Regions from separate parts of the Paenibacillus sp. FSL K6-2441 genome, predicted to be linked through region 2. Evidence: a T-box and tRNA genes for the amino acid it is inferred to sense, from the RefSeq annotation. Region 2 holds a T-box; the other holds one or more tRNA genes.

Region 1 (16,364 bases), 550 kb from region 2:
GAAAGTTCCCCCTCACAACCCAGCCAGCAACCCGAAACTATTTTTGAAAATCGACTTTTTCAGGAGCAACTAACTAAGAAAATAATCCCCTCAGTCTTGATAACCGAGGGGATATTGAATACTGATGATTTTGTTTTTTAGTCTGTCTACTTGACAGGGAGCACTTCAGATTCCTGGCTGGCCTAAGAGAGCATACAAAGCGCTCATTCTCAATAAATTATTTTTTACTATCTACTATATTGTTTAACTATTTTACCGTCCTTTTTTGATATTAAAAAAGTAGCTATCGGCACAGATGCTTGATCAAAAAAGATTACTTTGTAGCATCGTATATGTTTACCTTCCTCAGTAACAGTATAAACTTCATTTGTTTCTACAAAATATTCTGTTTCTAAAACAGTATATTTCTCTTGAAATTCATTGAGGGCTATATCATTAGCTGTTTCTAGTGTGATGGTATTTGAACAACCTGCAAGTAAAATCGGAAATGCCAATAAGCAAAATAGAAGTCGCTGCATAAAATTAAACTCCATTAACAACTGACATACTGATATTTCCCCAATTGTTATAGTACATTTGATTGCGAGCATTTTCTAAACTGGTTGCTGCATTTTTGCTATACTGTAATCTCGAATAAGTACCATATGCTGTTGAAGTTAACCCTGCAAATAGAGATAATGCTCCACCATAATTGAGGACGATTGTAATCCACCCTGCCGGACCTGTTCCCCAACCAACTACTAGCAACACGAAAGAGGATAATGCCGAGGCCCAGCCTAATACCTCATAAAAAGTATTTGATTCCATATAATCAACTACATTTGTTTCGTAATCATCAATGTATGATCGAAAAGTATTGAAAGCAGAGGCGTTTTTGCTATCTCCTATAGTCGTACCTACATATTTAATGTACTTTTGACTTTGTGCAGACAAAGCTTGTGCTACAAAATTACCATTAGTGAACTCGTAGTTGTAGTAATTGTCATATGCGCCTGCTCTGTCTAATGCTTGAATCTTCATTTCATTTTTTAACTTATCAATTTTCATTTTCAAATCTAAAAATTGTTGCCTTGTAAAACCCTGAACTTGCTCATATTTCACATCTACTAACAATTTACTTTTTTCTTCAATATTCTTTTCTATTGCTAGAGCTTCAGTTGAGTTAATTTCAATGGGGCCGTTCTGTGATTTATCCCTAGTTCGATTTACTGAAATAGTTGTCAATTCATTTTTGTTAAATCTCAGTTCTCCTGTCTTCTGTTCTGCAAGCCCTGTCCGATAGTCATTAGAAAATTCTTGTTTTAATATTAAACTATATTGGTAGTTATCATTTACATCATAATAATCTTCAACCGCTGAAATTTTTGTACTAATAAAATTTACTGAATTCGTTATTTCTGTTATGGATTCGACCCTCTTATATCCAGTCTTTTCATAAATATGAAATTCATTTGGATCCTCTGAGTAGGTATCAATAACAAATGCTTCAGTAGTAATGTGTTTCTTCTCTTCTGTTGATTCGGCATGAACGCCGGAAAATGAAGAAACGAAAAAAGAACAAATACAAGCGGGATAATAACGTGCCTACTTTTCCTCATAATAATACCTCCCTAATTTATATCCATATATAATGGGATGACCTAATATATGGTAATTTTACTATACCTTAAATTTGGAAATATTGGAATAATTATTTTAATTTTTTGTTCTTTTTTGATCAAAGTGGTATGTGCTCTTGGGGTAAAACCTTCTGTTACCAAACTGCATCTAAACTCTACCCTTGCATCAAGTGACTCTATATAATCTCCACTCCTTTGATTTTCATAACCCCTTCAAAATTTCGATCGTCTCCCTTCACTTGATCATGATCTCTTTTCGTCTATACTTCGGGTTTTGAACGCAGCCCGAACATCTCAATGATCTTGTTTTTCACAATCCCCAGATCTCTCTCCCGCATAAGTGGGTAGTTTTTTGCTTCAAAGGTGTCGTAAAAACTCATCAACCTAGAACTATACAAAAAGCCCCCCGCTTCCGGGGAGCTCTTAGCTTCTATACCAGGTGATCCGCCGCAAATTAGGCTTCATCCATTTGGGCGACAAGCTCGTTGTAAGCTTCTTCTACCTGTTTCCATTCCTGTTCGTCTTCGATATTGTAAAGCACCATTTCTTCGTTCTCTTCTTCCATGCGGAGAATGATGCCGTCCGCTTCCGGATTGTTGCGCTCGAGCAGCAATGCGTACACTTTCTCGCCAACGTCGAACGTCTCGACAAGAACCATCTCTACGTCGTTCCCTTCTTCGTCGGTCAGCGTCAACACAAACTCTTCATGCTCATGATCATGGTCATGATCGTGGCCGCAGCCGCATGCTTCGCCGTGTTCGTGATTGTGGTCGCTCATGAAATTACCTCACTTTAAGTATGTTTTAATGGACTGAAGAAGGGTCTCCCGCTTCGTTCCTCCCGTATCGTAACACTTTTGGTGGGGACAGGTCAATTTTCGTGAGCGGATGCCCGTGTTGTGCTCGGTTGTGCGGTTATTTCAGAACGTTAATGCTTTTCTCCGCAACGAGCACGAAATCTGATCCGTTAGACGGTTTCATGTAGAACCCTACGATGTAGCGGCCCGATGTCTTGAAATCATACGTGTAGTCCTTGGTCCGGAACCAGAAGTTATCGCGCTGCTCTTTGATTTCATCCGTCTGGATCTCCTTGGACGTCCCGTCCGGGGCCGTGATGGACACCCGCACTGCCGAGATGTTCGTGCGTAAATTATCAATTTGAGAGAAAACGTTAAACTTCAGCTTCCCCGTCTTCTTCACATCGCCAAACACATTGTCATCCGCGAATAGAAACATATGGACATTGGGTTTATAATAATTCACCGTTTTGGTGCTGTCATTAAATTCAACTAAACCTTCGAGATTGCGTACGGGTACATAGGTTTTGCCGTCTATAATATATCCGCCGTCTTCCAGCTCGCGGCCGTTCAGCATCAGCTTCACCTTGGTGCTCGCGGCGTCGGCAAAGAGCAGGGAACCTCCCATAAGAGAGAATGCCACCACCAGTAATGCAACTCTTCTCCATTTCATGAATGTTGACCCTCCATTTGATTCCTGTTGATGTATAGTTATACTCGCTGGTTCCGGTCAAGTTGCGGTGTTGATGGGAAATGACGGCATTTTTTTATAGAGCGAGCCTAACCTTTTGTTTCGGCTGGAAATTGTGTACAGTTAAAGAGGTGATCCATACTTGACCTAAGGGGGAATGCCTGATGGCTTTACGACTACAAATGCTGGGGACGGGCGGAGCGTTTGCCAAAAAATATTTTAATAACAACGCGCTCCTCTATGCCGGTGACTTCACCCTGCTCATCGATTGCGGAATCACCGCCCCCCTGGCGCTGCACACGATCGGCAAGTCGGTGGAGGAGATCGATGCCGTGCTGATTACCCATATCCATGGCGATCATGTTGGAGGCTTGGAAGAGCTGGCTTTTCGCCGGAAATTTGGTTCTGGACGGAAACCCATCCTGTATATTGCTGAAAATTTGGTGGAGCCGCTATGGGAAAATACGCTGAAAGGCGGGTTAAGCCAAGACGGTGTAATCCACTCGCTAAACGACGTGTTTGACGTGCGTCTATTAAAGGAAAGCGAGCCTGCACAGCTTGCCCCTGAGTTAAAAGTGGAGCTCATCCGAACGCCGCATATCCCGGGTAAACCCAGCTATTCGCTTTATATCAATGAGGAGATTTTTTACAGTGCGGATATGACGTTCGAGCCGGAGCTCTTAATGAGGCTTGTTCGTGAGCGGGGGTGCCGCCGAATTTTTCACGAGGTCCAACTTACCGGGAAAGGTGAAGTTCATACGACGCTGCAGGAGTTATTGTCCCTGCCAACCGAGATCCAAAGCCAAATCCTGCTGATGCATTATAGCGATGATATGGAATCCTTCCGAGGCGCTACGGGGAACATGGACTTTCTGCGTCAGCACGAAGTCTATACGCTGTAACAAAACAACCCTGCGGGTATGCTTACCTGCAGGGTTCTTTTTCTAAATATAGGATATGGATCAACGTTATTCGAAGCTAGGCAAGTTATCCAAGTTGTTGGACGGATCTCCATCAGCATCGCCGCGGATATACATCTCTCCGTCCCGTCCCTTAAACACATTGACGCCGGCGATCGCACCTGCCTTCACTTCCTGCAGGGCTTGCTGGTAATCCAGCACGCGGCCGCTGGACGTCTTGAACGCGACCAAATTCCCGTCACCGTTCTTCCGCACGGCAATAAACGTTTCTCTGGTATTCAGGGCCATCGGCTAGCTCATCTCCTCTTCATTAAGATTAGATCTAGCTTGCCCCAAAACCTCCAAACCTATGACCTTTACGATTTTAACGACTTGACCATCCGGACGTGCGGAATACCGGCGTCATCAAACGGTTCAGTCGAGATTGTCTCATAGCCGAGTTTAGCATAGAACCCTTCGGCATGGCATTGAGCATCCAGCACCGACTTCGTGAGACCGAGCTCCCGTGCCAGCTCCTCTAAGGCGAGCAGCAGGATTTTGCCTACGCCTTTCGAGCGGTACGGCTCACGTACGGCGATCCGCTGCATTTTGGCGGCATTGTCTTTATAGTAAATCAATCTGCCTGTCGCAACATAGTCCCCTTCCAATTCGATCAGCACATGATGTACATCCGGGCCAATCTGGTCATACTCATCAATTTCCAATTCAACGGGGACCTTCTGTTCCTCGACGAACACCTCTTTGCGGATGTCCAGGCATTTCTGTAATTGCTCCTCATGATCGACATGAATGATTGTTGCAGCCGACACTTCGTTCCCCTCCCACCATTGCTTGTCTGTTGGATCATCTAAACTGCATCATTATACAAAAAAATCATTTTCATGTATAGTTGTCTCATGGACATCGATGGAAAGGAGCTGGCTTAGGGGTATGGTCATGGGCGTAACAATCGCCGCTGCGGTCGTCATCGCGGTTTTGCTGATTGCCTCCATGTTTTACACGACGAAGAAAGGCTACTCCCGCAAATGGGACGAGGAAGACTAAAGCATTTATTCCGTGGAATACACATCCTCTACAATCGTAGGCGAATACACGCCGTCCGACACGGATGGCCCAAACGGCCAAGGGAATGCGCCGGCCTGCCGGCTTAGGGTCTCCGCGTTTGGCGCCATGCGGCAGGCGCTGGTCAGGGCCAGCAGCAAGACGGCCCCCGCGACGGCAACCCAAAGGGACCGCGGCCGTTTCGTCTCGCTCTTCGGCGACGAGATTTGATCATTGCTGTTGTTATGATGGTTAAGGCCAATATGGCGGTGATGGTGGTTCCAACGCATGTTCACTTCTTCCTTTCGTTACGTGGTGCCTGTCTGTCTGATATATGCGTGTCATGGATGTATGCAGTGCTGACTGTATGCGCGTCTTGAATGAAATGCAGCGTCGTGACGTCATGCGCCTTACCACTCGGACACGCATTCCTCCACCATTGTTGACAGAGGACAGACACCTTATACTCTAGGAAAGTGTTGACAAGAACCCCACCGCCTGATAAGATAATTTTTGTCTTCACTATAAGTTTGATCTGCTAGCTCAGCTGGGAGAGCACCATCTTGACAGGGTGGGGGTCAGTGGTTCGAGCCCACTGCAGATCATAGAGAAAATCCCTTAAAGCATAAGCTTTAAGGGATTTTTTATTTTCTCTTTTGTCAGATTAAGATGGCCTCCGATTCGAAGATAATATAGTATATAACTGGTATTTACTGTATAATAGGGAATAGCCAAAGGGGTGGTCCTTTTGAAAAAAATCATGTACGTTTGTTTGATCGTTGTTCTTCTGATGCTAGCTGGCGGTTGCGGAACTGGGGCAAAGAACAATGATATCTCACCCATTGCTGAGGATGTCGAGCAAACTCCCGGGACTTCGCCAGGCTTATCCATAAGAGATGGTGTAGCCGTATGGGACCCAGGCTCAGAGTGTTGCAAATCTTTTGAAGATACCTTGAATGAAGTGCCATTTGAGGTTTCTATTCCAAAAGTTCCTTTTCCGATTACCCATCAGTCTGCCGATATCGTCCCAGCTAACTTTGACTTGATCCAATTGACCTTTGCTAATGAAGAGCGAGGAGAGCAACTGATACTGGCTGTTTCAAATTCGCAGGTAAAGTCCAAACCGGATGGTAAAAAGGGGCCAAAATTAAGTGATGGCACACAAACCTGGATCCAAAGCACACCAAGCTTAAGCGGGCTCTATTGGAGAAAGCAAGGATTAACCTATGCCTTAGGATCGAACAAGGTGGAAGATGGTAACTTTGTTCCTTTGTACAGTATTTCTGAACTCGTTCAGATTGCTAACTCTATTGTCCAACCTCCCCACCTCTAACGGACCGTACCGACCTTATTTGTTCATTTCCCGGAGATTTCCCGAGCTAACGGACTCAAGTGACCTTATTGGGCAAAAATACTCATCGATTCAACGCAACAGACCCGAATAAGGTCTCTGAGGTCCGTTAAAACGGGTAGGCTTGCGTCCGAACCCAAATAACGGCTCTGGTGTCCGTTAGCGCAGCCGAGATGCCAGCTAGCAGCTATCAGCAAACCGCAAACACGCTACCTTCTACCATCTACCAGCCAACATCAAACAGCTAGCATCTACCAGCTATCAAATATCCGCAAGCAGCAAACGGCCTCTTGCTTCTTGCCTTTGTTCCGTCGCGCCATAGCACCGCACAAAAAACACCCGCCCCTAAAGGTGCGCGTTCTCGTTAAAGTATGTTACTGTTCACCATACGTCCACCCGATTTCCAATCACCTGCTACCCCCGCGGATACTCCACCCGAAACTGTGCGGACTCCATCCATTCGCCGCGGGTAAAGTCCCGACCGCGTACGAGGACATGGTCGCGATAAACTTCGACGTAGAAGCCTTGGCTGCCGTCCTTGTGTTCGTCTTCGTCGGTCCACAGGTCGGCGACCGAAGCGGCATTGAACATCACCGGCCCTCGCCCTCCACACCATAAGAAGTGTGAGAGGCATCCAACTCCCAATGGGTATGCCCCGTAAAGAGAATCGCCTGCGGGTGACGGGCCAGCACGGCACGGAGATCCGCATCCTGCACAACGCCGTACCAGCGCTGCGCTTCGTAGGAGCCGGCGACCGTGTTAAGCAGCGGCTGATGCAGGAAGACGAAAACCGGGCGGTCTGCCGCAGCGTTTTCCCCTAACTTGTCATCGAGCCAAGCCAGCTGCTTCTCCGACAACGAGCTAAACAACTCCAGCCCTTCTTCCGTTCCAAGAAAAATAAAATGATACCCATCAATCCAATGATCATGATAAATGCCCTCCGCCCCGGTACCGCGCAAAAATTGTCCCAAACGCGCCTCCCAGTTCTCCAATGCGACATCATGGTTGCCCATCGTCACATATAGCGGAGGCACTGCTCCGCCAAACCGATGCCAATTTCGGTTCCACGCTTCGTATTCATCCGGAAATCCGTGATCCGTCACGTCTCCCGCATGCATGATGCCAACGCTTCCCGTGCCATTTGCCGCGATATCTTGCAGCGCCCGCTCCAAGTTGACGTTATGCGTATGCTGCTCATCTGCTCGAACATGCGTGTCGGTAATAACCCTGAAACGAAAGCAAAAGCTCCTCGTCCCGCCGTCCTTCCCCTGCCTGCTGCTCATTGCGATCAACCATTCCCTTAGCCTCCCTTACCACTCATATTCAATCCGACAACACCGAGGACAATCACGCCAATCCACAGGATCGAAGATAGCGACAATTTCTCTGGGACAGGATGACTCCCGCCAAAGAAATCAGCACGATGTCCACCCCTAACCATACCGCATAAACGGTACTTACCTTAATATACTACGACATCCTGTTTTCGAGGATCGGCCGTAAGAGCAAAAGCAACATGAGCTATGCCGTGCGTTCGAAACGAGCTGGAAACTCCCGAAGAGGAACGCAAACGGTGCCTGGAGGATTTGCACAAGCTCAAGGTTCACCCTTCCATGGATAAAAGCACCGCCAACCAGCCAAACTAAACGGACAGCGCCGACAGGAAGCTGCGAGTTTCCCCGGACGGACAAGCGCTCAAGTATAGTTGATGGAGGCACGTAGAACCGATGGTCAAAATCAAACTGGGAGCAGCGCTCACCATCGCCCTTGCCGCTGCGCTGCTCGCCCCTGCAACAGAGGCATCCTCCCCGGTTCATGGCAAGCAAAGAAGCTATTATGAGGAACGCGGGGACATTGTGTGGGAAGTGCCGACGCAAGAAAAATACATCGCCTTAACCTTTGATGACGGACCGGATGAGCAGCAAACTCCGAAAATTCTCGAGCTTCTAGAGAAGTATCATGCGAAGGCGACCTTCTTTGTTGTGGGCGACCGGGTGAATCGATTCCCCGAAATCGTCAAAATGGAACAAGCCGCGGGCCATGAAATCGGCAACCATTCCTATCACCATCCTTCCTTTCATCGGCTGGCGCTACCGGCCTTGAAGGAAGAAATGGCCATGACCCAGGAAGCCGTATTCGAGACCACCGGACGTAAACCGGTCCTCTTCCGCCCCCCGGGCGGATATTATAATGATGCCATTGTCGAGCTAACCAAACATAACAACCTGCAGATGATCCTCTGGTCCTGGCATCAGGATACGAAGGACTGGACGTCACCCGGCGTACGCAGAATCGTGCGCAAGGTGCTGGACAACGCCCGCAACGGTGATATTATCCTGATGCATGATTACGTGTATAACAGCACGCAGACGATCGAAGCGTTAAAGGTCATTTTGCCGGAACTGCAAAGCCGGGGTTATCGCTTCGTTACCGTATCCGAACTGCTGACGCATAAAGTTACGCCGGATCATCATATTAAGGTTGACCACTAGACTTCATTGGAAAGGAGCAACACAGATGGATAAGGAGCAGAATACCCTGCCTTCTGGGGAAGGCTCCGGCGTGGATCCGATTCCCGTTCCGAAACACCCTACCTCGGCCACCGAGAAGCTCGAAGATTTGGTTGGCGAGATGATGGAGGAATGGACGGAAACCTTTACGGGTGAGGCGGAAGAAAAGAATCAGAGCAAGGATCAAGCCAAATAAGTGAAATCCACCAAACATGCAGCAAGACGGGGCTTCAGCCCGCCTTGCTGTTTTATATTAAAATTTATTTTCTCAATTTTTGATATTTGTGATTTAAATCACATATATAGTGAAATAAATCACATATAATAAAGACATCAAAGATGATCATCCGAAAAACAAAAAACCAACGATAAATAAAAGGAGTGGTTCTTATGTTTAACAATTTCCTGAGAACAAACAAAGTGGCGATGTGGCTCCTGACCGTTATCCGCGTCTACCTGGGCTACCAATGGATCGAAGCCGGCTATCATAAAATCACCGGAGGCTTCGATGCCGCAGGCTTCCTGACCGGAGCGATCGCGAACAGCACTGGCGACCATCCGGCCGTACAAGGCTGGTGGGCAGCCTTCCTGGAACACTTTGCCTTGCCGAATGTCGGACTCTTTAACTTCCTGGTGCCTTACGGTGAATTCCTGGTTGGCCTGGGGCTGATCCTCGGTACCTTCACCACCTTCGCTGCACTGATGGGCTTCGTGATGAACGCCGCGTTCCTCTTCTCGGGTACGGTAAGCACCAACGCGCAAATGTTGATCCTTGAAGTACTGATTCTCGTCGCTGCAGCTAACGCTGGTAAAATCGGCCTCGACTACTACGTGATGCCTTACCTCCGCAAGTTGTTCCACAAAAAAGGCGATGCCGGAACGCAAGCCCCGACGCCTAAGCAACCGCTGAACATTAAACACACGGCGTAAGCGCCGCACAATCGGGTAGGAGGCTACCCATTAATTGGGCAGCCGACCTCCCACACCACCGTACGTACCGTTCGGTATACGGCGGTTCCATTAGGAATGCGCAGTAACTTGTCGATAATAATCAGAAAAGAAAAGGAATCCGAGGTTCTTCAGCCTATTGTTACCGAGGGACTTCGAGAGGATTGGGCTATTGGAGATTCTCCAATAGCCCTTTCTTGTGTTTGCGTATTCCCACGCCTTCTGTTCATGAATTCCGAGCGATATAAGCCTTTCGAGTTTCGTCCTCACTCGTTTCCATTGCTTCCAGAAGACCATTCGGATACGCCTTCTCATCCATTTATCAGTGGTTTGGAGTAGTTGTTTCATGTCAGCAAGCTTGAAATAATTTACCCATCCCATGATGTAACGCCTAAGCTTCAGCGCCCGGTCGGTGTTGCCCATTCCGTTGCTTCTCGACGTTAGCTCTTTCACTTTAGCTTTCATCTTGGATACGGATTTGGGATGGATTCTGACCCGCGTTTCCCCTTTGCTCTGGTAGAATGAGAAGCCAAGAAATTTAACTTTTGTCGCATCGTCCACGATCGTTTTCTCCCGGTTTACCTTGAGAAACAACTTCTTCTCGATGTAAGGGAGAATTTTCGTCAGGGTACGCTCCGCACTCCTCCTGCTCCGGCAGAATATGAGCATATCGTCTGCGTATCGCACGAATCGATGTCCTCTTGCTTCCAGTTCCTTGTCCAATTCATTCAGCATGATATTGCTGAGAATCGGACTTAGGTTCCCTCCCTGCGGTACGCCGATTTCCGTGTCCTCAAACTTATGCTTCACGACGACTCCCGCCCGGAGATACTTATGGATGAGCGAGATCACTCGTCCGTCTTTGATCGTTCTTGAAAGCACTTCGATGAGCTTGCTTTGGTTGACGGTGTCAAAGTATTTCTCCAAGTCCATATCCACCACGTAACGATATCCCTCTTGCACGTATTGTTGGCTTCGTTTCATCGCGTGGTGTGCGCTCCGTTTGGGTCGGAATCCGTAGCTGTTGTCTGAAAACTGCCTCTCATAAATTGGCGTAAGCACTTGGGCGATTGCCTGCTGGATGACTCGGTCAACCACTGTTGGAATGCCAAGGTTTCTCTTCTTTCCGTTCTCTTTGGGAATCTCTACCCTTCGAACGGGATTCGGGCGGTACTTGCCGCCCAAGATCAGTTGCTTGATGGTCTCGCCATTGTCTCTGAGATATTGTAGAAGTTCATCTACTCCCATCCCGTCGATTCCGTGCGATCCCTTGTTCGCTTTGACTCTCTTGAATGCTTCGTTCAAGTTGTCCCTGCTAACGATTTTCTCAAGCAACCGGTCCTTCGACTCGGTTGCGTTGGTGTCGTCGGTTTCGGTTATCCTCGCAGGACTGTGCACTCCCGCATATCCTTCGTGTTCCGCACTATTCTTTTGCAGAGAGTCTTCCGTTGGAAGTTGGCTGCCCTTGGCTCCTGTTTCGGTAACTTTCATTGACTTCACCTCCTAAGGTTCAGCCCTTCCCTCGAACCGTCGACTGTTCGCAGTACTATGGCGTCTGCTGACTTCTCATGATAAATCTTGTTTCAACCGTGATTCGAAGTGCATCTCCTCACGTCCATGAGACCTCCCACGGTAAGACGATTCACTTTCCTTCCATATACCCACATCATTTACATTGGTACGTCCGTGTAGTTAATTGGACTTCGTCTTGTTTAGCAGACTCATCCCGTATCCTATGCCTGATGATGTTCGTGTTCCTTGGGCCGGAAGTTTGCCTCCAGCTTCCTTTGGATTCCACCTCGCGGTGGACACCCTTGCTCTTGGCTAGTGGTTGGTAACTACAAACCCCCACAGTGGACTTTCACCACCTAGTTAATCGCCATGCGTGGCACACTATAAAGAAGAAAGCCCGCCATCCGGCGGGCTTTCTTCTCTATTCATTATATTCTGTTTCGGCCCACGGCCCCCCAAGCACACAGCTCGGCGATCACCGCACCCGCGAGAAAGCCGCCTACAATGTCACTGGCATAATGCACGCCCAAGTACAAGCGGCTGACCCCAATCAGCAAAATGATCAGCAGCACCACCACCGCCCAAATGCGATTCCCCACCCTACCGGAACGAAGCAGCAGCAACGCGATCACCCCGAAGAAAGCGGCGGAGATCATCGCATTTCCGCTGGGAAAGCTGTACCCGTCCGGTACAACGAGGCTGTCCCACATGTCAGGTCGTTCCCGGGTGTATAGAGCTTTCAACACTTTGTTCAGCAGCCACCCGCCTGCCAGGCTGATCGTCAGCCAAAAGGCATAACGTCCGTTCCGCAGAACCAGCAATGTCCAAATGAGGGCAATCCCCAGCACCACAACAAAACCGGTGGTTGTTCCCAACTCGGAGATCGCTTTGACCGCCGGAGTGATGCTGTCATTGCGCAGCCCATAGAAAAAGTCCCCGATACTGCGGTCAATCGAACGTAATCCCTCCGTATGTAGCAGCCCGCCCAGCACCACAAACAAGGCAGCAAGCAGGACTGGCAAAAGCCATTTTTTCATCAAAAGTTCCCCTCTCACCTGCATTCACCTGAACCAGATCATTGTACTGGGAACCGGAGGTCCCGGCAACCCTTATTTCCAATTTCATGCTTCCACGGCTTCGCAAGGAAAGAATATCCGCTAGACCCGCATTAATATACTTACTATACTTATATATTGACTAAGTCGAGAGCCTTGGACTACAATGCAGTAGAATTCATCATAGAATAGATAGGTGATTCAAATAATGGAACAATACGCTTATCGCGTATTATTATTTTATAAATTTGTCCGGATCGAGGATCCTGCCGCCTTCACTGCCGAGCATCTGCAATACTGCAAAGAGCTGGGGATCAAGGGACGCATCCTGATCGCCGCCGAAGAACATCACGGCTTCTGTTCGGAGGCGTGCCGGGAAGCCGCTCTCGTCGTCCCGCAAAGCTAAGACCGCCGGAACTTATCACCCGAGAGGGAGTGTCACGCATGAATGCCAAAAGAGACCTTTCCACCCGCGAGCGGATTCTTCATTTAATGAAAACCGCCGGACCTCTGAGTGCCAAAGAGCTTACGACAGAACTGCAGATCACGGAAATGGCGGTGCGCCGCCATCTCGGCACGATGGAACGCGACGGGCTGATCGAATCGAAAATGATTCGGCAGACGGCAGGACGGCCCACTGCTGTGTATGGGTTAACCGAGCTGGCTGAGGGGCTTTTTCCCAAGAGATATCATTCGCTTACGCTGGATCTGCTGGACGAACTGGCTGAGGAGAGCGGCGAAGACATGGTAGACCGCCTGTTCGATCGCCGTAAGGAGAAGCTGAGCCGTAAATATATGTCCGAGATGCAAGGGAAATCGCTGACTGAAAAAGTACGCACGCTCTCGGAGATTCAAAACGACAATGGATATATGACCGAGCTTCAAGAAACCGATCACGGCGAGTATGTCCTGATGGAGCATAACTGCCCGATCTCGCAAATCGCGAACCGCTACAATCATGCCTGCGACTGCGAGCTGAAATTGTTTGAGTCGCTGCTGGATGCCGATGTCGAACGCACGGAATGCTTGGCCCAACAAGGGAGAAAATGTGTGTATGTGATCCGCCAGCGCGAACGCTGAGGAGATCCGCCTATAGAAAAAAGCAGCCTCATGGCTGCTTTTTTTGGTTATATATCATAGACGGCTAACTCGTCCTCAATGGCTTGCTTCACGAGCTGGATACACTCCTCCGTCGTCTTGGCGGAGACGCGTTTGCCGTTCACCAGTGCATACGGTCTAAGCTTACATAACCCGCATAAACTAAGACAGTCCTGCCGCATCACGGCAATTTCGGGGTATTCTTCTTCCAGCTTCTCCAGCTCAAGCGCGCTCATCAGGTTGCTGTCGCACACCTCAACGATAACGATGCCCAACCCCATGACGTCTTTTCACCCCAAACTTGTAGGCTAATGATGCTTGAACCCTCATTATGAAATTCACGAACTGATTTGTCAATGGCTGCGAACGATTTAACATACTTAATATACATCTATGTTGACTAAGTCGGAGTGCGGATTTATAATTAGTTTTGTCGGAATTACTACTACATATTGGAGAAGAAAGGATGGATTTAGAAATGGCACATCAATTACCTGCATTGCCTTACCCGAACAACGCGCTTGAACCTCATATCGATGAAACAACGATGATGATTCACCATGATCGTCACCATAATACGTATGTAACGAACCTGAACGCAGCTCTGGAATCCGCTCCAGAATTGCAATCCAAATCCGTTGAAGAATTGATCAGCGATCTGGACAGCGTTCCTGAAAGCATCCGCACTGCTGTTCGCAACAACGGCGGCGGCCATGCGAACCACTCCCTGTTCTGGGAAACGATCGGCCCGAACGGCGGCGGCCAACCTTCCGGCAAGCTGGCTGAAGCGATCAACAACGAGCTGGGCGGCTTTGACAAATTCAAAGAAGAATTCACGAAAGCAGCTACCACTCGCTTCGGCAGCGGTTGGGCGTTCCTGGCTGTAGATGCTAACGGCAAATTGTCCGTTTACAGCTTGCCGAACCAAGACTCCCCGCTGATGGAAGGCAAAACGCCAATCCTTGGCCTGGACGTATGGGAGCATGCTTACTACCTGAAATATCAAAACAAACGTCCTGACTACATCGCCGCTTTCTTTAACGTCATCAACTGGCCTGCAGTTGAGAAACGTTACGAAGCAGCACTGAACAAATAAGTCAGCGTGTTGGCGTAACGCCTGCACGAACGCGAAAGGGTGTCCACTGGACCGGTGAACCGGCTCTGTGGACACCCTTTTTTTTCATCTAGCCTAGGCCCCTATCCTCTCCGAGCAACAGACTCCCGGACAACCAACGTGGGCGGGATTTGCCAGTGAATCTTCTCGCGGGAACGCCCAAGGTCTGACAGGAGCAAGCTAATTGCGGCATCACACATGCGCTCCTTCTCCACCCGCATCGTCGTCACATTTAAACCCTCGCTGTTGACATAGGGCAAATCGTCAAATCCGGCGATGGAGACATCCTCCGGCAATCGCTTGTTTCGCGTCTTCAAGAGACCGGCCAGCAAATAAGCAATACGATCATTCCCGCAAAAAAACGCCGTCGGCCACTCCCCTAACCCATCCAGAAAATTCGCGATTTCTGCCGCGGTGTAATCATAGCCCTTGGACGTCGTCAAGCAGGCCGCCTCCCGAATGATCAACCCCTGCTCCTTCATCGCTTTCTCAAACCCAAACCAGCGCTCCTCATGACTGGTCGACAGGTTCGTCGGCCCGATAAACCCGATGTCCCGGTGGCCGGCTTCAATTAAGTGTGAGACCGCTGTATAGGCCCCCTCCTGATTGTCCGAGGTGACGGCCGGACAAGGCAGATCGTGGTAGTAGGAATCCATCAGCACCAGCGGCGTGTCCAGCTCCCAAATGCGCTTCGCATACGCCCGGTCCACAATCCCAAACAGAATCACTCCCCGGTACGGAATAACGGTGAACGGTCCCGGCAGCAAACGCGCGGCTTCCATCTCCCGATCAAGCGGGGTGATGACAGCGTTGAGTCCTTTTTTGCGCGCGCTTCGTTCCAATCCCCAAATCATATCGTGAAAAAACTGAAAATGATCATTATCCTGATAGCTCATGATCCGTTCAGGAACGAGCACCAAAATATTCGCTTGTCCGCTCTCTTGGTGCGCGTAAGGTCCGTACCCCAGCTCACGCGCGGTTTCCTGCACGCGGCGGCGCATCTCCTCGCTGACGCCCTTTTTGTTCATTAGCGCCAATGACACCGCATTTTTAGAAATTTGCAGACGGTCAGCGATATCCTGCATCGAGACTTTCTTTTTACGGCCCATTCTTTTCATTCCTTTCGAATCGTGCTACACTTAACCTACATGGTACTTTACAAATATTTATTTTGTCAAGTTTGTCAAGTTGTGAATCTTCAGTTCCACAGGAGGAATGAACTTTGAGTTATGCAATTGGTATCGACATCGGGGGCACGAAGACGGCCATCGGGTTGATTGGCACGGACGGTGAAGTGCGGACGAAGGTATCGCTGCCAACCGATCAGACGGTGGGGCCAGAGGTGATGGTCGACCGGATGGCCGCTGCAATCCAAGATATCCTCACCGCCCAAGGCATCGCAGAGTCCGAGCTTTTAGGCATCGGCGTTGGAGCTCCCGGCCCATTAAACACGAAGGAAGGGAAAATCGCCGAACCGCCGAATTTGCGGGGCTGGTGGAACTTCCCGATCGTCGACTCACTGAAGCGCTACTTCAGTCTGCCGATTCGGCTGGAGAACGACGCTACCGCTGCGGCCCTTGCGGAAAAATGGCTTGGCGCTGCCAAGGATGCCGAGCACTTCGTATTCATCACGATCAGCACGGGCATCGGCGCCGGGATCTACTCCCACGGCAAGCTCATCACTGGAGCAAGCGGGAATGCCGGCGATG
Region 2 (16,364 bases):
AATGGCCATGCTGGTTGCTGAACGGGTGCCGTCGATCGATGTGGTGCGGATGGTGAACTCGGGAACGGAAGCAACGATGAGTGCGATCCGTCTGGCACGGGGATACACGGGCCGCAGCAAAATTATGAAATTCGAAGGCTCCTATCACGGCCATGCCGACAGCTTGCTGATTAAAGCAGGCTCCGGCGTAGCGACGCTGGGACTGCCGGACAGCCCGGGCGTGCCTGAGGGGGTTGCCTCTAATACAATTGCGGTACCTTATAACGACTTGGCTTCGGTTGAGCTTGCGTTTGAGCGGTTTGGGGAAGAGATCGCCGGCGTTATCGTGGAGCCTGTAGCCGGGAACATGGGTGTTGTGCCGCCGCTGCCGGGATTCCTGGAAGGTCTGCGCCGGATTACCGAGCGATACGGCAGCTTGCTCATTTTTGACGAGGTCATGACAGGCTTCCGCGTAGGGCTGAATTGTGCGCAGGGGCGCTTTGGCGTTACGCCGGATTTGACTTGCCTCGGCAAGGTGATCGGCGGCGGGCTGCCTGTTGGAGCGTATGGCGGAAAACGCGAGATCATGGAGCAAATCGCGCCAAGCGGGCCGATTTATCAGGCCGGGACGCTGAGCGGCAACCCGTTGGCAATGGTTGCGGGTTACACGACGCTGTCGCTGCTTACTCCAGAGGTGTACGACCGGCTGGAGCGCTTGTCGGCGAAGCTGGAGGAAGGCTTTACGCGCAACGCCAAGGAAAAAGGTATTCCGTGTACGATCAACCGCGTGGGCTCGATGATCTGTCCGTTTTTTACCGAAGAGAAGGTTATCAATTACGAGACGGCAAAAACAAGCGACCTCGACTTGTTCCGCCGTTACTTCGCGGCGTTGCTTGAGCAAGGCATCAACGTGGCGCCTTCGCAGTTCGAAGGTATGTTCGTCTCGGGCGTGCATACCGACGAAGACATTGAGCTGACGATCGAAGCGCATCGCTTGGCGCTGCAAAAGCTGTGAGCGGCAAGCTAACCTGGACGCGGCGCGGGGAATGGCTCGAGCTGATGCCCGGCAAGCTGCCTGCGCGCGATGGGCAGGACCGTCTGGATGCGGCGATGGCTTGGCTGGAGGAGGGGCTGCAGGCTCCTCCTAAGCTGCTGCGTCGGCTGCGGGCCGAAGGCGGCATCAAGCTCGCCGGGGACCGTTTAAGGCTGCTGGCCTTTCCGGCCAGGGCATCGCAATATGCTCCGGTTGAGGCAGAGCTTTCGCTTTTATATGAGGATGATTTTTGCCTTGTCGTGCACAAGCCGGCAGGGCTAAAAGTCCATCCGGACGGCAACGAGGGGGGCGCTTCCCGTAGGGACTCGGCTCCGCCGGACACGCTTGCCAACCGCGTCGCGGGATGGTACGCCAGCCTGGGTCAGCCAATCGCTGCGGCGCATATTCACCGGCTGGACGAATATACGTCAGGACCGGTGTTGTTCGCAAAGAACGAATACGCCCATTTAAAGCTGGATGAAGCGATGAGCCGCAAGGAGATCGGACGGACTTACATCGCGTTTGTACAGGGCGTTGTTAGTTCCGCGCTTAAGGTCATTGACCAGCCGATCGGCCGGGACCGCCATCACAATCAGCGGCGCCGGGTGTCCCCTACTGGCAAGCCGGCGATCACGCATGTGGAGCTGATGGAGGTATACCCGAAGCACGAGGTGAGCCTCGTTCGGCTGACCTTGGAGACCGGCCGCACGCATCAAATTCGCGTCCATCTGAGCGCAGCGGGCCATCCGCTCGTAGGGGATGCGTTGTATAGCGGCAGCACGAAGTGGCTGCCTTATCAAGCGCTGCATGGTGAGCGGCTGGTGTTCCCGCACCCGCTCACCGGAGAAGCGGTGGAGCTGGGCGATCCGTGGCCGCCGGCCATGATCCAGCTGCGCGATCGCTTTCGTTGACAAGCCGGGCTGTCGTATGGCAGCCTGGCTTATTTTTTACTTAGAGTTGGTCTGTACCCTGCAATCGGCAAAAAGCTGGCATGCACTCCTTTTTGCAGCATATAGATTAAACGAGGATGATTTGGATCAAGATTCATCGATTTCTAAATCAGGTTTGGATATGCTGAAAGGAGGTAACGAGTTGGCTGATCAATCCTATGGTCTCAGGTTTGATATTTATGAGCGCATACATCTTTCTGAAGATGTGATCGGCATTGAAGAGCTGGAGGAGATCGAGCTCTATCCGAAAGTCCAGGTGATTCCCGGGGAGGAGTATGCCGCGCTGCGCGGCCATTTGCTGTTGTCGGGGGTGTATCGGGGAGAAGGAGAAACGCAGAAGCTGGAACATTATATTCCAGTAGAAATTACGATACCGCTAAGCCGGGTAAACCGGTTGGAGGATATCACGGTCGAAATTGAAAATTTCGATGTTGACCTGCTTAGTTCGCGCAGCTTGAATATTACAGGCGTCTTGTCGCTTCAGGGGGTGGAGACCATCGCCTTAGTGTCCGAACAAGATGCATGGAAGGATCGCGAGTTTACGACGGCCCATGTCGTACCGAATCTGCCCGGCGACGAATCGGAAGCGGAATCGAATTTCAACACGGAGGATTCAGCGGATTACGCTTCGGCGCTGACCGAGCCTGAACCGATCCCGGCAGCGCCTTTGCTGACGGAAGAAGTTCGCCAAGAGCCGGAGCCGACGTTCTCTTGGAATTCGTTAATCCGCGAAACGGCAAACGAAGAGCCGGAGCCTGAACTGGAGCTGAAGCAAGAGCCGCAGGACGAAGAGCCTCAACAAATCCCGCAATTCGCTTCGTGGCAGGCGTTTCCGGACGATGTCCTTGCCGCGCAAAAACGAAATGCGGACGAGCCGCAGGAAACCATCTCCTGGAGAGAGGATGTCCCCGCATTCCAGGAAGCTAGTCCTTGGGCGGACAAGGAATCCGAATCGGACTTTGGCGCTGCCGCAGAGGTTTTTGCAGATCAAACAGAGGAGTTGGATGTAGACGCAGCGTTTCAGGAGGAAATTCGCCCATTCGCAGAATCCGCGCCGATTGAACGTGCGAGTGAAGCCGTGGAAGCGGAAGCTGCCGAGCCGGAACGGGTTTCGTATGGGCTAGGCGAAGAAGTTGCTGTAGTGTCAAACGATACGGTGAACGAAGACGTTTTGGAGGCGGATGCGGCGGCTGAAGCCGATCAGGGTGCACCTGCCCAGCCAGAAGAGAAGAAGGAAATGAAGATCGCATTGGGTGCCAAAAAAGGGGATGACGAGGGGGGCCGAGATAGCTTTGGCTTAACGAAGCTGATTGCCTCTTCTTCCCGGCCCGCTCAAGAACCGCAGGAGGAAGCATCGGATCAGCCGAGTCTGGACGACAGCAGAGACCCAAGTGAGGGTGAGGAGCTGCGGTGGAAGAACCTGTTCATCAGCAACGAGGATCAAAACCCCTTCCGCAAAGTGCGTCTCGTGATCGTGCAGCGCGAAGAGACGTTGGATGATATCGCCCAACGCTACCACCTGAGTCCACGGGAGCTGCAGCTGTACAACCGGCTGTCCGAGCATCAGGTGAATGAAGGGCAAATTTTGTACATTCCGTGAGGATCTCCCCGTGAAATCAGGCGGATTGTTGACTCCCGTTCCTTTCCAAGTTATGATAATATAGATTAAAGTAATAAGATCTATGGCAAAGACTTGGAACGGGAAGAGTAGGCAGCGTACCCTTCAGAGAGCGGAATCCACGGCTGAGAGATTCTGCAGGACATGTAGCTCACCGAAGTCGCCCGGGAGTTGTCCGTTTGAGCAGCATATCATATGGGGTTAGAACGGACCGGCAGCAGCCGTTATCTGCATGAGAGTCGCATTTCTTGCACCGGATGGTGAATGAACCGGATGCCATTGATGCGAAACAAAGGTGGTACCGCGAAAGTAAAGCCTTTCGTCCTTTGAGACGAAGGGCTTTTTGTTTTTTCTTAGGCAGCATGAAGTAGGCGCGAAAGCCCGTCCCGAAGTCTTATGCACACGGTGTGGAGCTGATGACGCCAGTCGACTATCTTGGGATCGCCAAGGCTATGCTTATTTGTAACGGAGGTTGAATAGGATGACAGAAAATCAAGATCAACAAACTTCGTCGGTAGAAATGCCGACGACGTACGATCCGAAAGCAGCGGAGCAGAAATGGCACCGTTATTGGTTGGAGAACGGCTTCTTTAAAGCCGGACAACGGCCGGATGCCAAGCCCTACACGATCGTGATTCCGCCGCCTAACGTAACCGGGATGCTGCATATCGGGCATGCGCTGGATTTGACGCTGCAGGATATTTTGACCCGGACCAAGCGAATGCAGGGATATGACGCGTTGTGGCTGCCCGGGATGGACCATGCGGGGATTGCAACTCAAACGAGAGTGGAGCAGCGGCTTAGAGAGCAAGGCGTATCCCGATACGACCTGGGCCGCGAGAAGTTCCTCGAACAAGTATGGGCCTGGAAGGACCAGTATGCGGAAACGATTCATGAACAGTGGGCCAAAATGGGCGCTTCGCTCGATTATTCGCGCGAGCGGTTTACATTGGACGAGGGCTTGTCCCAAGCGGTTCGCGAAGTGTTCGTGAAGCTTTATGAGAAAGGCTTGATTTACCGCGGCAAATACATTATCAACTGGGATCCGGCGGCGCGTACGGCGCTTTCCGATATCGAGGTAGAATATAAAGAAGTTAACGGGCATCTGTACCATCTTCAGTATCCGCTGAGCGATGGAAGCGGCTATATCACCGTGGCGACGACTCGTCCAGAGACGATGCTCGGCGATACCGCCGTTGCTGTTCATCCTGAGGATGAACGTTATCGCCATCTGGTCGGCAAAACGCTTCGTCTGCCGATCGTTGACCGTGAAATCCCGATTATCGCCGATGAATACGTGGAGAAAGAGTTTGGCAGCGGCGCGGTAAAAATCACCCCGGCGCATGACCCGAATGACTTCGAAGTTGGTTTGCGCCATAACCTGCCGCAAATTAACGTGATGGACGAGACCGGCAAGATGAATGCTGAAGCCGGCAAGTATCAAGGCCTCGACCGCTTCGAATGCCGCAAGCAGATCGTGAAGGATTTGCAGGAGATGGGCGTGCTGATCAAAATCGAGGATCACGTGCATCAGGTTGGTCATAGTGAACGGACCGGCGTTGTGGTTGAGCCGTATCTGTCGACGCAATGGTTCGTGAAGATGAAGCCGCTCGCGGAAAAAGCGATTGAAGCGCAAAAATCGGGGAACGGCGTTAACTTCGTACCGGATCGGTTCGAGAAAATTTATTTGAACTGGATCGAGAACGTACGCGATTGGTGTGTTTCCCGCCAATTGTGGTGGGGTCACCGCATTCCGGCCTGGTATTGCGACGAGACCGGCGAAATGGTTGTAGCCCGCAGTGAGGAAGAAGCACGGGCCAAGCTGGGACGCGACGATATCCGACAAGACGAGGACGTGCTGGATACGTGGTTTAGCTCTGCACTTTGGCCGTTCTCCACACTGGGCTGGCCGGATGAGGATAGTGCGGATCTCAAGCGCTATTTCCCAACGTCCGTTCTTTCCACCGGTTACGATATCATTTACTTCTGGGTTGCCCGGATGATCTTCACTTCGCTGGAATTTACCGGTCAAGTTCCGTTCAAGGATGTCCTGATCCACGGCCTCGTCCGCGACAGTGAAGGGCGCAAAATGTCCAAATCGCTGGGCAACGGCGTCGATCCGATTGAAGTTATTGAGAAGTACGGTGCCGACGCAATGCGTTACATGCTGTCCACCAGCAACACGCCGGGGCAAGACCTGCGTTTTCGTTGGGAACGCGTTGAGCAAGCCCGCAACTTCGCCAACAAGATTTGGAACGCTTCGCGTTTTGCGTTGATGAACCTGGGGGGCGTGAAGTACGAGGATATCGATATCAGCGGCGAGCTGTCGACGGCGGATCGCTGGATTTTACACCGGATGAACGAGACGGCCAAGGAAATTACCCGCCTGATCGACGCTTACGAATTCGGAGAAACCGGTCGATTGTTGTACAACTTCATCTGGGACGATCTGTGCGACTGGTATATCGAATTGGCCAAGCTGTCCCTGTACGGGGAAGATGCTGCGGCTAAGAAGAAAACCCAATCTGTGCTGGCCTATGTGCTCGATCGCACGCTGCGCATGATCCATCCGTTTATGCCGTTTATTTCCGAGGAAATATGGCAGCATTTGCCGCATTCTGGCGAAACGATTACGCTGGCGGCTTGGCCGGAATACGACCCTGCGCTGGAAGCACCGGACGCTGTTCAGGAAATGAATCTGCTGATCGATGTCATTCGCGCTGTGCGGAATATCCGCGCCGAAGTGAATGTGCCGATGAGCAAAAAGATCGAGCTCGTCATCAAGCCGGGCAGCGCGGAAGTGCTGGAAGTGTTGTCCCGCAACGAGCATTACATCCGCCGTTTCTGCAATACGTCGGAGTACGAGGCTTCGCTGAACGCCGGCGTGCCGGATAAGGCGATGACCGCTGTTGTAACGGGAGCCGAGCTGTTCCTGCCGCTGTCGGGTCTGATTGATATCGGACAGGAAATCGAGCGGCTGACGAAGGAACTCGACCATCTGAACAAAGAAGTGGAACGCGTTGAGAAGAAGCTGGCCAACGAGGGCTTTGTGTCCAAAGCGCCGGCTAAAGTCATCGAGGAAGAACGGGCGAAGATGGCCGATTATTCCGAGAAACGCGACAAGGTGCTGGCACGGATTGCGGAGCTGAAAGGTTAATTGAAAATAAAAGTTCAAGAAGTCAGGTTTGGAGCACCGAAGAAAAGGCTTTCGAAGATGACTTCTTGAACTACACTAATATTAAATGAAGGTGACTGACATGGGGGATCGTACAGAGGAAGAAACACGGCCGCTGAACAGCTATGCTGAAGCGGTCGATTGGATCAACGGGCTGCTGCCGTTTGGCATCCGTCCCGGCTTGGAACGGATCGAGCTCATGATGGAAAAGTTAGGCCATCCCGAACGGAGGCTGAAATTTATTCATGTGGCAGGGACGAACGGTAAAGGCTCCTCCTGCGCTTTCCTGACCCGAACACTGCGGGAATGCGGTTATCATGTGGGGACGTATACGTCCCCTTACATCACAAAATTCACGAATCGCTTCCAATATGATGAGGAAGATATCCCCGAGACGGTGCTGCTCGAGCTGGCGAACCGGGTTGCTCCATTGGTGGCTGAAATCGCCGGCACCGAACTGGGATCCCCAACCATGTTCGAGGTGAGCACAGCGATCGCGATTTTGTATTTTGCGGAAGTGTGTTACCCCGATGTGGTAGTATGGGAGACCGGGCTTGGGGGAAGGATGGATGTGACCAATATTGTGACGCCGATCGTCTCTTTGATTACGAACATCGGCTTGGATCACATGGACGTCCTTGGCGACACAATCGAGCAAATCGCCCGCGAGAAAGCTGGCATTATCAAGGCGGGGGTACCCGTGGTCAGCTGCGCCGAGCAGCCGGAGGCTGTTGCCGTACTGAAGGAAACGGCGGCAGCCAAGCATGCTACCCTCTATCTGATGGGGGAGCAGTTCCGGTACGAGCGGGTGGCGGTGGATGCCAAGGAGCAGCAGTTGCATTTTCAAGGTCCATTCCGGGAGATGGATTTTACGATTCGCATGCTTGGGGAGCATCAATGCAAGAACGCCGCCGGCGTCATGATGGTGCTGGAAGTGCTGCGGCAGTATATGGCTTTTATCCTCGAGGATGAACAGGTGCAGGACGGTTTCCGTACTTCCTTCTGGGCCGGACGGCTGGAAGTGGTGCGGGAGGAACCTCGCCTTGTATTGGACGGAGCACATAATCCGGAAGGTGCCGCTTCGCTGGCGAAAAGCCTGCCTGAAGCGTTCCAATACCGCAAGCTGCATTTGATGATGGGGATGCTGGCCAATAAGCATCATCAGGGCTACTTGAAGCATATATTACCAATAGTGGATACGCTAATTCTGACCGAGCCCGATTTTCGCCGGAAAATGGACGCCGATGCGTTGTATGAACTCGTGGCCGAACTACAGGGGATAGAAGCGAAAGCGGATTTGGAAATCATCGTGGAACGTGACTGGAGAAAAGCCCTTTCGCTTTTGGAGTCACGGACGGAACGGGAGGATCTTGGGGTAGTCACCGGCACGTTGTATCTGATCTCGGACGTGCGGGCGGCCCTTTTGCATCAAACCGATTCTGAAAAAGGCTGGTGACCATTTTGTTAAATACGACCGAACAACACGTACATTTTATCGGTATCGGCGGATATGGCATGAGCGCCATTGCCCGCGTGATGCTGGAAATGGGGTATACCGTCACGGGATCGGACGTTGCCTCCCAAGAGTTGACGGAGAAGCTCGCCGCGAAGGGAGCAAAAATCTACATCGGCCACACCGCCGAACACGTGCATGGGGCGGATTTGGTCGTTTACTCTACGGCGCTGCCGCAGGATAATGTGGAGCGTTTGGAAGCCCAAGAGCAAGGCATACCGGTGCTGCATCGCTCTCAGATGCTGGCCCGGCTGTTAAATGAGCGAAACGGTGTAGCTGTAGCCGGAGCTCATGGCAAAACGACAACCTCGTCGATGATCGCGCTGGCGATGGAGCTTTGCGGCACCGACCCAACCTACATTATCGGCGGGGAAATTATGGACATGGGCACGAATGCCAAAGCCGGACAAGGAAAATGCGTGGTTGCGGAAGCTGACGAAAGCGACGGCTCCTTCTTGCAGTACTATCCATCGCTTGGCGTAGTGACCAACATCGAGGCCGACCATTTGGAAAACTACGGCGGTGACTTCAATCGCCTGAAGGAAGCCTACGTGCAATTTCTGAATCAGATTAAACCGGACGGCAAGGCTGTCGTATGCGGAGACGACCCGAACATACGGGAATTGCTTCCTCGGGTTCAAAGCCAGATGATTACGTACGGCATCGAAACCAACTGCGATTATACGGCCCGGGAGATCGAGCTTGGGGATCGCTGTGTAACCTTTAAGATGCATCAAGGCGACCGGGAGCTTGGTACGGTGGAATTGTCTGTGCCTGGTCGGCATAATGTTTACAACGCCATGGCGACCGTCATCGTCTGCATGGAGGCAGGCATTCCGTTCAATGAAATTGTAAAAGCGTTGCGCCACTTCCATGGCGCGAAGCGCCGCTTCCAGGTGCTTGGGGAGAAGAACGGCATTCTGATCATCGACGATTACGCTCACCATCCGACGGAAATCCAAGCGACGATCGCAGCGGCCAAGGCGACCGGCAAGCGGATTATCGCCGTCTTCCAGCCGCAGCGTTATACACGCACCTTCTTCTTGTTGGATGCGTTCAGCCGGGCGTTTGGAGAAGCGGATGAGGTGATCATCACCGATATTTATTCGCCGGCCGGAGAGAAAGCGATCGAAGGCGTGAGCTCCTCGAAGCTGGTCGAATTGATCAAACAAAACAGCAATCCCGGCGCTCGTTACTTGCCGACGAAGCAGGACGTAATTGCCGATTTGCAGCATCGTTTGAAGCCTGGCGATCTCGTGCTGACGATGGGCGCGGGCGACATCTACAAAGTGGGGTACGAGCTGACCAAAGGGCTGTCTAACTAAAGCCTCAAGCTTTACCCTTCAGTATAAACGGTCTTTACCGGGCTTTGGTTCCCGGGGAGGCCGTTTTTTTCGTTTCTTACAATCTACGAACCTCACCTCTTTAGGCTTGGCATAACCGTTAGTTCGCGTTCATATGGATAGGGTAGAAGAATGGACAAGGAGCGTGCGGACCGTGAACAAAGCCAAAATGACATTCCGGTTTGACAGGGATGGCCGGGAAATCCGGCCGGAGCGGGAGATTGCTGAGGAGCCGATACGGAGGACGACACCCCAATATCGAGCGGTAGAGACGGTAGAGGAATGGGGGGATCCCTTCACGGACCATACAGGGATGGGGCTCACTGTCTTTCCGGGCGGACAAGACCAGAGACAACGCCAAGATCCGATGGGGACAACTCGGGACGATTGGGAAGAAATTTACGACAAAGACCCTTGGCAGACAGAGTGGCAGGAGGAGACCCCTCCCATCTATACCCGTCCTCACCGAACCTCCTGGTGGAAGGTGGCCGGCTCTTTGACCGGAGCGATTGTTACGGGCGCACTGTTTGGGTATGTCGTGCTATCTTTATTTAATCAGGAGATCGAACTCCCTCTTCCAGGGATTAACACGAACACGCCGCAGCAGGTGGAATCGGGAGACACAGCAAGCCAGCCGGCCATGGGGGAGATTGAAGGGGAGGACCCCGCAACCGAGGATAACGTTCCGCTTATTAGCGTCGCATTGCCGGAGCAGACTTACTACTTCCTGCAATATGGCGTGTTTAGCACGGCGCAGGGGGTGCAGCTGGCGCAGGAGGAACTGCAAGCGTCCGGTATTGCAGCTGCCCGGGATACGGTCGACGAGAAACGGGTTTATGCCGGGGTCTCCACGGATAGAGAGCAATCGAAACTGCTTACCGGTCAACTGAAGGCGGCAGGTGTGAACCTGATTTTGCACGAGATCTCGTTCCCGGCAGCGGCTAACGTCCCATTTGCCGGCGAACGCGAAGCGTTGGAAGGGTTTATGGCGCAGAGCGCAGAGCTGGTTGACCTGCTTAGCACCTCGTCCGCAGCGCTGCTGACCGAAGCGGACCCGCAGCCGCAGCAGCACCCGGAACTAGAGCAATTGGGGGCCAAGCACCAGGCCTGGACACAAAGCGCTTCGGCGATCCGCGGGAAATGGTCTACGGCGGGGGCAGCCCTGGCCGGTGAAATGGAGAAAGCGATCAACGGGGCGGTCGAGGCCATGAGCGAATATCAGAAAAACGGGGCAAAAACACTGCTCTGGGAAGTACAAAATGAGATGATGCGCTTCATTATGGCCGAGCAGTCACTCGTTCACGACGGAGTATAAATATGCAACAGGACATTTAATCCAAAGACAGGGGGCTGGAAATAGTTTCCCCTGTCCTTTTTGTGTTTGCGCCTGGGGCCATAATAATCTTATAATAGGTTAGTGTCAAAAAATGGCGGGGATGACAGCAAACCGTTGTCGATTCTTATCTATTTTTTACCAACTTATGCATGTAACCATTCAGGACATCAATTCGTTTTCTACAAAGGAGAGTTCCATAATGGATACCGCAAATTTGCGCCGGATTATTCTTGCTTCCACTTCACCTCGCAGGCGTGAATTAGTCGCATCTCTGGCGATTCCTTTCGAAGTGGTACCAAGCCATACAGAGGAATCTTTCGAAGCATCGTTATCGCCGGAGCAAATCGTGATGGAGCTTGCCGGGCGCAAAGCGGAAGCCGTTTACCGGGGGCTTGATCCTTCGGCAGACCGCAATGCGGTGATCGTCGGGAGCGATACGATCGTGGTCCGAGACGGCGAAGTTTTGGGTAAACCGAAGGACACCCAAGAGGCAGCGGATATGCTGCGAAGCCTGCAGGGACGAGAGCATGTGGTGTATACTGGCGTAGCCTGCATGGACGCCTTAACGGGGCGACGTCACGTTGATTACCGGGCGACGACTGTAAGGATGAAGGCATTGACCGAAGCGGAAATTCAAGCCTACGCCCGCAGCGGGGAAGGATTGGACAAGGCTGGGGCCTATGCGATTCAAGGACTTGGCGCTACGATCGTTACTGGAATTGAAGGATGTTATTTTAATGTGGTCGGCTTGCCGGTCTCGCTGCTCGTGGACATGCTGAAGGATTTCGACATTCAGGTGCTGTAAGCAGGAGGCTGAGCTTGCCGTGATGGCAGGTCATCGGGAAGTGATAAAGCATATCCTTCCGAACTTAGGACGGGCGTAACCGGAATAACCGGGAGCGACCCGAACCCATTCGGAAGCGGGGGATAGCGATGGAACAAGCACAAACTCCCTATATGCTGCGTGATCTTCCTTCTGAGGAGCGGCCAAGGGAACGAATGATCAAATACGGAGCGGGGGCGCTCAGCCATGCGGAATTGCTGGCGATCCTGCTCCGCACAGGAACACGCCAGGAATCGGCAGTTCATATGGCCCAGCGATTGCTCGCCGAATTAGGCGGGCTGCGCGGGTTAGTTGATGTCAGCCTGGAAGAGATGACGAGCCTGAAAGGCATCGGACCTGCGAAAGCGGTCCAGCTGAAGGCAGGGATTGAGTTGGGGCAGCGACTGGCCAAGTCACGTCTTCCGGATCAAGCAGTAATCCGCAGTCCGCACGATGCGGCTGAGCTATTGATGGAGCAAATGCGCTATTTGCAGAAAGAGCATTTTGTATGTCTTTTTTTGAATACAAAAAATCATATCATTGCTCAAGAGACGCTTTCGATCGGAAGCCTGAACGCATCGATTGTGCATCCGCGCGAGGTGTTCCGGGCTGCGATCAAATGCAGCAGCGCTTCCGTCGTATGTGCGCACAATCATCCCAGCGGCGATCCCACTCCAAGCCCGGAGGATATCCGGATGACGCGTAGGCTTTGCGAAGCGGGGGAAATTATCGGCATCGATGTGCTCGATCACATCGTCATCGGGGACGGCAAGTTCGTCAGTTTGAAAGAACGGGGCTTGATGTAACTTCAGTGAATTCAAGATTCGCCGTCGAACTTGCATCATTGATGAACTTCGTGATCGGAAGATGACTTTTTGAACAACCGTTTCAATGAAGGTTCAAACAAGTCAGGTTTCGAGCACCAAGAAGATTGGATGAAGCTAGGGGCTGAGTAGCGGAGCGTAGACAGATCTACGTGAGCAACGGAAGGCCCGGCTGAATTCAAGATTCGCCGTCGAACTTGCATCATTGATGAACTTCGTGATCGGAAGATGACTTTTTGAACAACCTCTAATATAATAGGTTAGATACAGAAGGAAAGGAAGAAGCAGCATGTTGGGTGGCTTTACAAAAGACTTGGGAATTGATTTAGGGACGGCAAATACGTTGGTATATACGAGAGGCAAGGGCATTATCGTCCGCGAGCCTTCGGTGGTAGCGATTCATACCGACACGAAAAACATCGTGGCCGTCGGAGAATCGGCCAAGAAGATGATCGGCAGAACCCCCGGCAACATTCGGGCGATCCGTCCGATGAAGGATGGCGTGATCGCTGATTTCGATACAACGGCAACGATGATTAAATATTTTATTGGTCAAGCGCAGAAGAAACGTTCGTTGTTCCAGCGCCACCCGAACGTGATGGTTTGCGTACCGTCGGGGATCACGGCCGTTGAGCAGCGGGCTGTTGAGGACGCGACGAAGCAAGCAGGTGCACGCGAAGCTTACACGATCGAGGAGCCGTTCGCCGCGGCGATTGGCGCAGATTTGCCGGTTTGGGAACCTACCGGCAGCATGGTCGTGGACATCGGCGGCGGGACGACGGAAGTTGCGGTGATCTCGCTGGGCGGGATCGTCACCAGCAAATCCGTCCGCGTGGCAGGCGATGAAATGGATGAAGCGATCATCCAATATATCAAGCGCCAATACAACCTGATGATCGGGGAAAGAACCGCCGAGCAGCTGAAGATGGATATCGGCTCCGCACTTGCGCTGGAGAAGGTTGAAACGATGGAAATCCGCGGACGCGACCTCGTGACAGGACTGCCGAAGACGATCACGATCACTTCTGACGAGATCTCCGAAGCGCTGAGCGATACGGTGGGTGCAATCGTGGACGCGGTGAAAGTCACTTTGGAGAAATGCCCGCCGGAACTCGCAGCAGACATTATGGACCGGGGAATCGTATTGACCGGCGGCGGCGCGTTGCTGCGTAACCTGGATAAACTGCTGGCCGGCGAAACCGGCATGCCGGTGATTGTGGCGGAGAATCCGCTTGACTGTGTGGCGATCGGTACGGGCCGGGCTTTGGATAATATCCACTTATTCAAATCGAAAAGTAGTTCAGCCCTTCGTTCCAAGCGATAATTTCGCGCGGAAGAAGGCACCCCTGATATCAAAGCGGCGCCGTCCTGAATTGGACGGCCAATGCCGTTTTTCCAAGAAATCATGTATGGTTGGAGGGTGCGAAAACTGTTTAAGCTGCTTGGCAACAAAAGATTATTTATTTTGTTGATGGGACTTATTTTGTTTATTGCGGTGATGGGGTTTACGCTGGGGCCAAGAACCAACTTGTCCTGGCCGGAGAAATTCGTCAAGGACACGGTTGGCTTCGTGCAATACGTGTTTTACAAGCCCGCTAGCTATGTAGCGGGCTTCTTTGAAGATATTTCGAACCTGCGCGCGCTGCAGGAGGAGAACGAGCAGCTCAAAATTGCTTTAGCGCACTATACACGTGACAAAGCGACGTATAACTGGATTGCTCAAGAAAACGAACGGTTGAAGAATAAGCTCGATTTCACTGAAGCGCAAAAGAGACTCTACGATTACACCTGGAAAATTGCCCAGGTCATCAGCGTTAATGACGATCCTGTCAATCGCACGATCGTGGTTAATTTAGGGGCTCGGGAAGGCGTGAAAGAGGGGATGGCTGTCTCCTCCGATAAAGGCTTGGTTGGCGTGATCAGTCATGTCAGCAACTTTACGTCCACCGTCCGCCTTGCGACCTCAATGGATGCCAAGGACCCGAACTCTAACGGCATCGCCGTGACGGCACAAGGGAAGGAAAACGACGTCTTTGGCATGATCGAAACGTTTGATCGCGAGCAGGGAATGTTCCTCATGACGCGCATTGAAGATGCCACTCCGCTGAAGAAAGGGGATACCATCGTCTCCTCCGGGATCGGCGGCGTATTTCCTCGCGGGATGGTGATCGGCACGGTGAAGGACATTCAGGTTGGCGAATACGGGCTGACGTATACCGCTACGGTGGAACCTGCTGCGAACTTCACCGACTGGAAGGAACTATTTATCGTATTCGAACCGGAAGGTGAAGGCGAGTGAACAAGCGCAAACTGATTTTAATTCTGCTGCTGTTCCTCTTGTTCATTCTTGAGGGAACTTTGGTTCCTTGGCTGATCCCTACGGCATGGCAGACGCGGATTGCCCCGCATCTGGTTTACGTCGTTATTCTATATTTCTCCGTTTATGAGAACCGGCATACGGGGCTGATCCTTGGTCTGGTCTTTGGGATGTTGCACGATATCGTTTTTTATGGGGCGTTGATCGGAGCCTACTCCTTCGCTATGGGGTTGTCCGGCTATCTGCTGGGGCTCTTGTCCCGCAACCAGCGGGCACCGCTGCCGCTGATGATGATCGTCGTGCTGCTGGGCGGCCTGCTGCTGGATTCGATTCTGTTCGGTACGTATACGCTGTTTGAACTGATACACCAGCCGTATACATGGGCGTTGAAAAATCACATTATCCCAAACGTTTTGGTGCAGTTCGTATTTGCTTTGGCGATATACGTACCGCTGCGTCGGCAGCTCGAAATCATTACCCGCAGACGCTCTCCCGAGGAGAACGCTTGACTTCCCGCTTATTTTGCTTGCTGTAAGCAGGAACTTTTCCGCTTCGGCGCGAATTGATTAGGGGGGGAGGGACAGGCTCATGACAGTAAAATCCAACCACGTGACGATTAAAGGCGTAAAAGATGGCCTGGTTTTCCTGCTGGACGACAAATGCGATTTTTCGAGTCTTCTGGAGGAATTAAAGTATAAATTGGAATTTAGCCATCAACATATCTTGACTGGGCCGATCATCCATGTCGATGTGAAGCTGGGGATGCGACTCGTCACTGAGGATCAGAAGGACATGATTCTTGATATATTAAAGCAAAAAGGCAATCTGCTTGTCCGCTCCTTTGAGATGCCGGAAATTGTTCGGGCGGATGCGCCGGGAGCGCTGACGACGATTGCGGGGATTGTCCGCTCGGGTCAGGTGCTGCATCATGAGGGCAACCTGCTGTTTATCGGCGATGTGAATCCCGGGGGGACGATTCGCTGTACCGGCGACATTCTGATTCTCGGCGCTCTGCGCGGGATGGCCCATGCAGGCTTTGAGGGCAACGAGAATTCGATCATTGCAGCTTCGTACTTGTCTCCAACGCAGCTCCGAATCGCGGAAACGATCAGCCGGCCCCCGGATGAATGGGAGAACCGGGAGACGAGCATGGAGTTCGCTTTTCTACGGGAAGGGAAGATGCAGATCGACAAAATCATCAATATCACCCGGGTGAGACCGGACCTTAACGTGTTTAAAGGGGTGTGAATCATGGGACAAGCTATCGTAATAACGTCCGGTAAAGGCGGGGTGGGCAAAACCACGACCTCGGCCAATATCGGCACGGCGCTTGCGCTTCTGGGGAAAAAAGTGTGTTTAGTGGATACGGACATCGGTTTGCGAAATTTGGACGTAGTCATGGGGCTCGAAAATCGGATCATTTATGATTTGATCGACGTGGCCGAAGGTCGCT

Evidence for each region. A T-box is a leader RNA that pairs with one kind of tRNA and senses whether it is charged. The one in region 2 lies ahead of NSQ80_RS16140 (valine--tRNA ligase), so its partner is inferred to be a tRNA-Val.
Region 1: it has a tRNA-Val gene. The T-box ahead of NSQ80_RS16140 (valine--tRNA ligase) is inferred to sense a tRNA for this amino acid. The anticodon was not compared.

What each region holds. Positions count from the first base shown of each region.
Region 1 is NZ_CP150174.1:2,950,131-2,966,494, forward strand. Features, by position in the region: gene NSQ80_RS13550 (hypothetical protein) at 228-518, opposite strand; gene NSQ80_RS13555 (hypothetical protein) at 523-1,224, opposite strand; gene NSQ80_RS13560 (DUF1292 domain-containing protein) at 2,074-2,397, opposite strand; gene NSQ80_RS13565 (copper amine oxidase) at 2,534-3,088, opposite strand; gene NSQ80_RS13570 (MBL fold metallo-hydrolase) at 3,271-4,008, shown strand; gene NSQ80_RS13575 (DUF3892 domain-containing protein) at 4,075-4,314, opposite strand; gene NSQ80_RS13580 (GNAT family N-acetyltransferase) at 4,383-4,835, opposite strand; gene NSQ80_RS13585 (hypothetical protein) at 5,076-5,357, opposite strand; tRNA gene NSQ80_RS13590 (tRNA-Val) at 5,600-5,672, shown strand; gene NSQ80_RS13595 (hypothetical protein) at 5,816-6,400, shown strand; gene NSQ80_RS13600 (hypothetical protein) at 6,833-7,012, opposite strand; gene NSQ80_RS13605 (metallophosphoesterase) at 7,009-7,701, opposite strand; gene NSQ80_RS13610 (polysaccharide deacetylase family protein) at 8,146-8,910, shown strand; gene NSQ80_RS13615 (hypothetical protein) at 8,936-9,124, shown strand; gene NSQ80_RS13620 (DoxX family protein) at 9,319-9,858, shown strand; gene ltrA (group II intron reverse transcriptase/maturase) at 9,949-11,367, opposite strand; gene NSQ80_RS13630 (phosphatase PAP2 family protein) at 11,817-12,425, opposite strand; partial or broken gene NSQ80_RS13635 (hypothetical protein) at 12,652-12,798, shown strand; gene NSQ80_RS13640 (metalloregulator ArsR/SmtB family transcription factor) at 12,888-13,523, shown strand; gene NSQ80_RS13645 (DUF1450 domain-containing protein) at 13,571-13,822, opposite strand; gene NSQ80_RS13650 (superoxide dismutase) at 14,020-14,637, shown strand; gene NSQ80_RS13655 (LacI family DNA-binding transcriptional regulator) at 14,739-15,764, opposite strand; gene NSQ80_RS13660 (ROK family protein) at 15,878-16,364, shown strand, end outside.
Region 2 is NZ_CP150174.1:3,501,213-3,517,576, reverse strand. Features, by position in the region: gene hemL (glutamate-1-semialdehyde 2,1-aminomutase) at 1-994, shown strand, start outside; gene NSQ80_RS16150 (RluA family pseudouridine synthase) at 991-1,923, shown strand; gene NSQ80_RS16145 (LysM peptidoglycan-binding domain-containing protein) at 2,105-3,562, shown strand; T-box leader at 3,648-3,910, shown strand; gene NSQ80_RS16140 (valine--tRNA ligase) at 4,062-6,737, shown strand; gene NSQ80_RS16135 (folylpolyglutamate synthase/dihydrofolate synthase family protein) at 6,838-8,211, shown strand; gene murC (UDP-N-acetylmuramate--L-alanine ligase) at 8,271-9,593, shown strand; gene NSQ80_RS16125 (SPOR domain-containing protein) at 9,766-10,926, shown strand; gene NSQ80_RS16120 (Maf family protein) at 11,147-11,752, shown strand; gene radC (DNA repair protein RadC) at 11,881-12,576, shown strand; gene NSQ80_RS16110 (rod shape-determining protein) at 12,884-13,918, shown strand; gene mreC (rod shape-determining protein MreC) at 14,015-14,893, shown strand; gene mreD (rod shape-determining protein MreD) at 14,890-15,420, shown strand; gene minC (septum site-determining protein MinC) at 15,500-16,159, shown strand; gene minD (septum site-determining protein MinD) at 16,163-16,364, shown strand, end outside.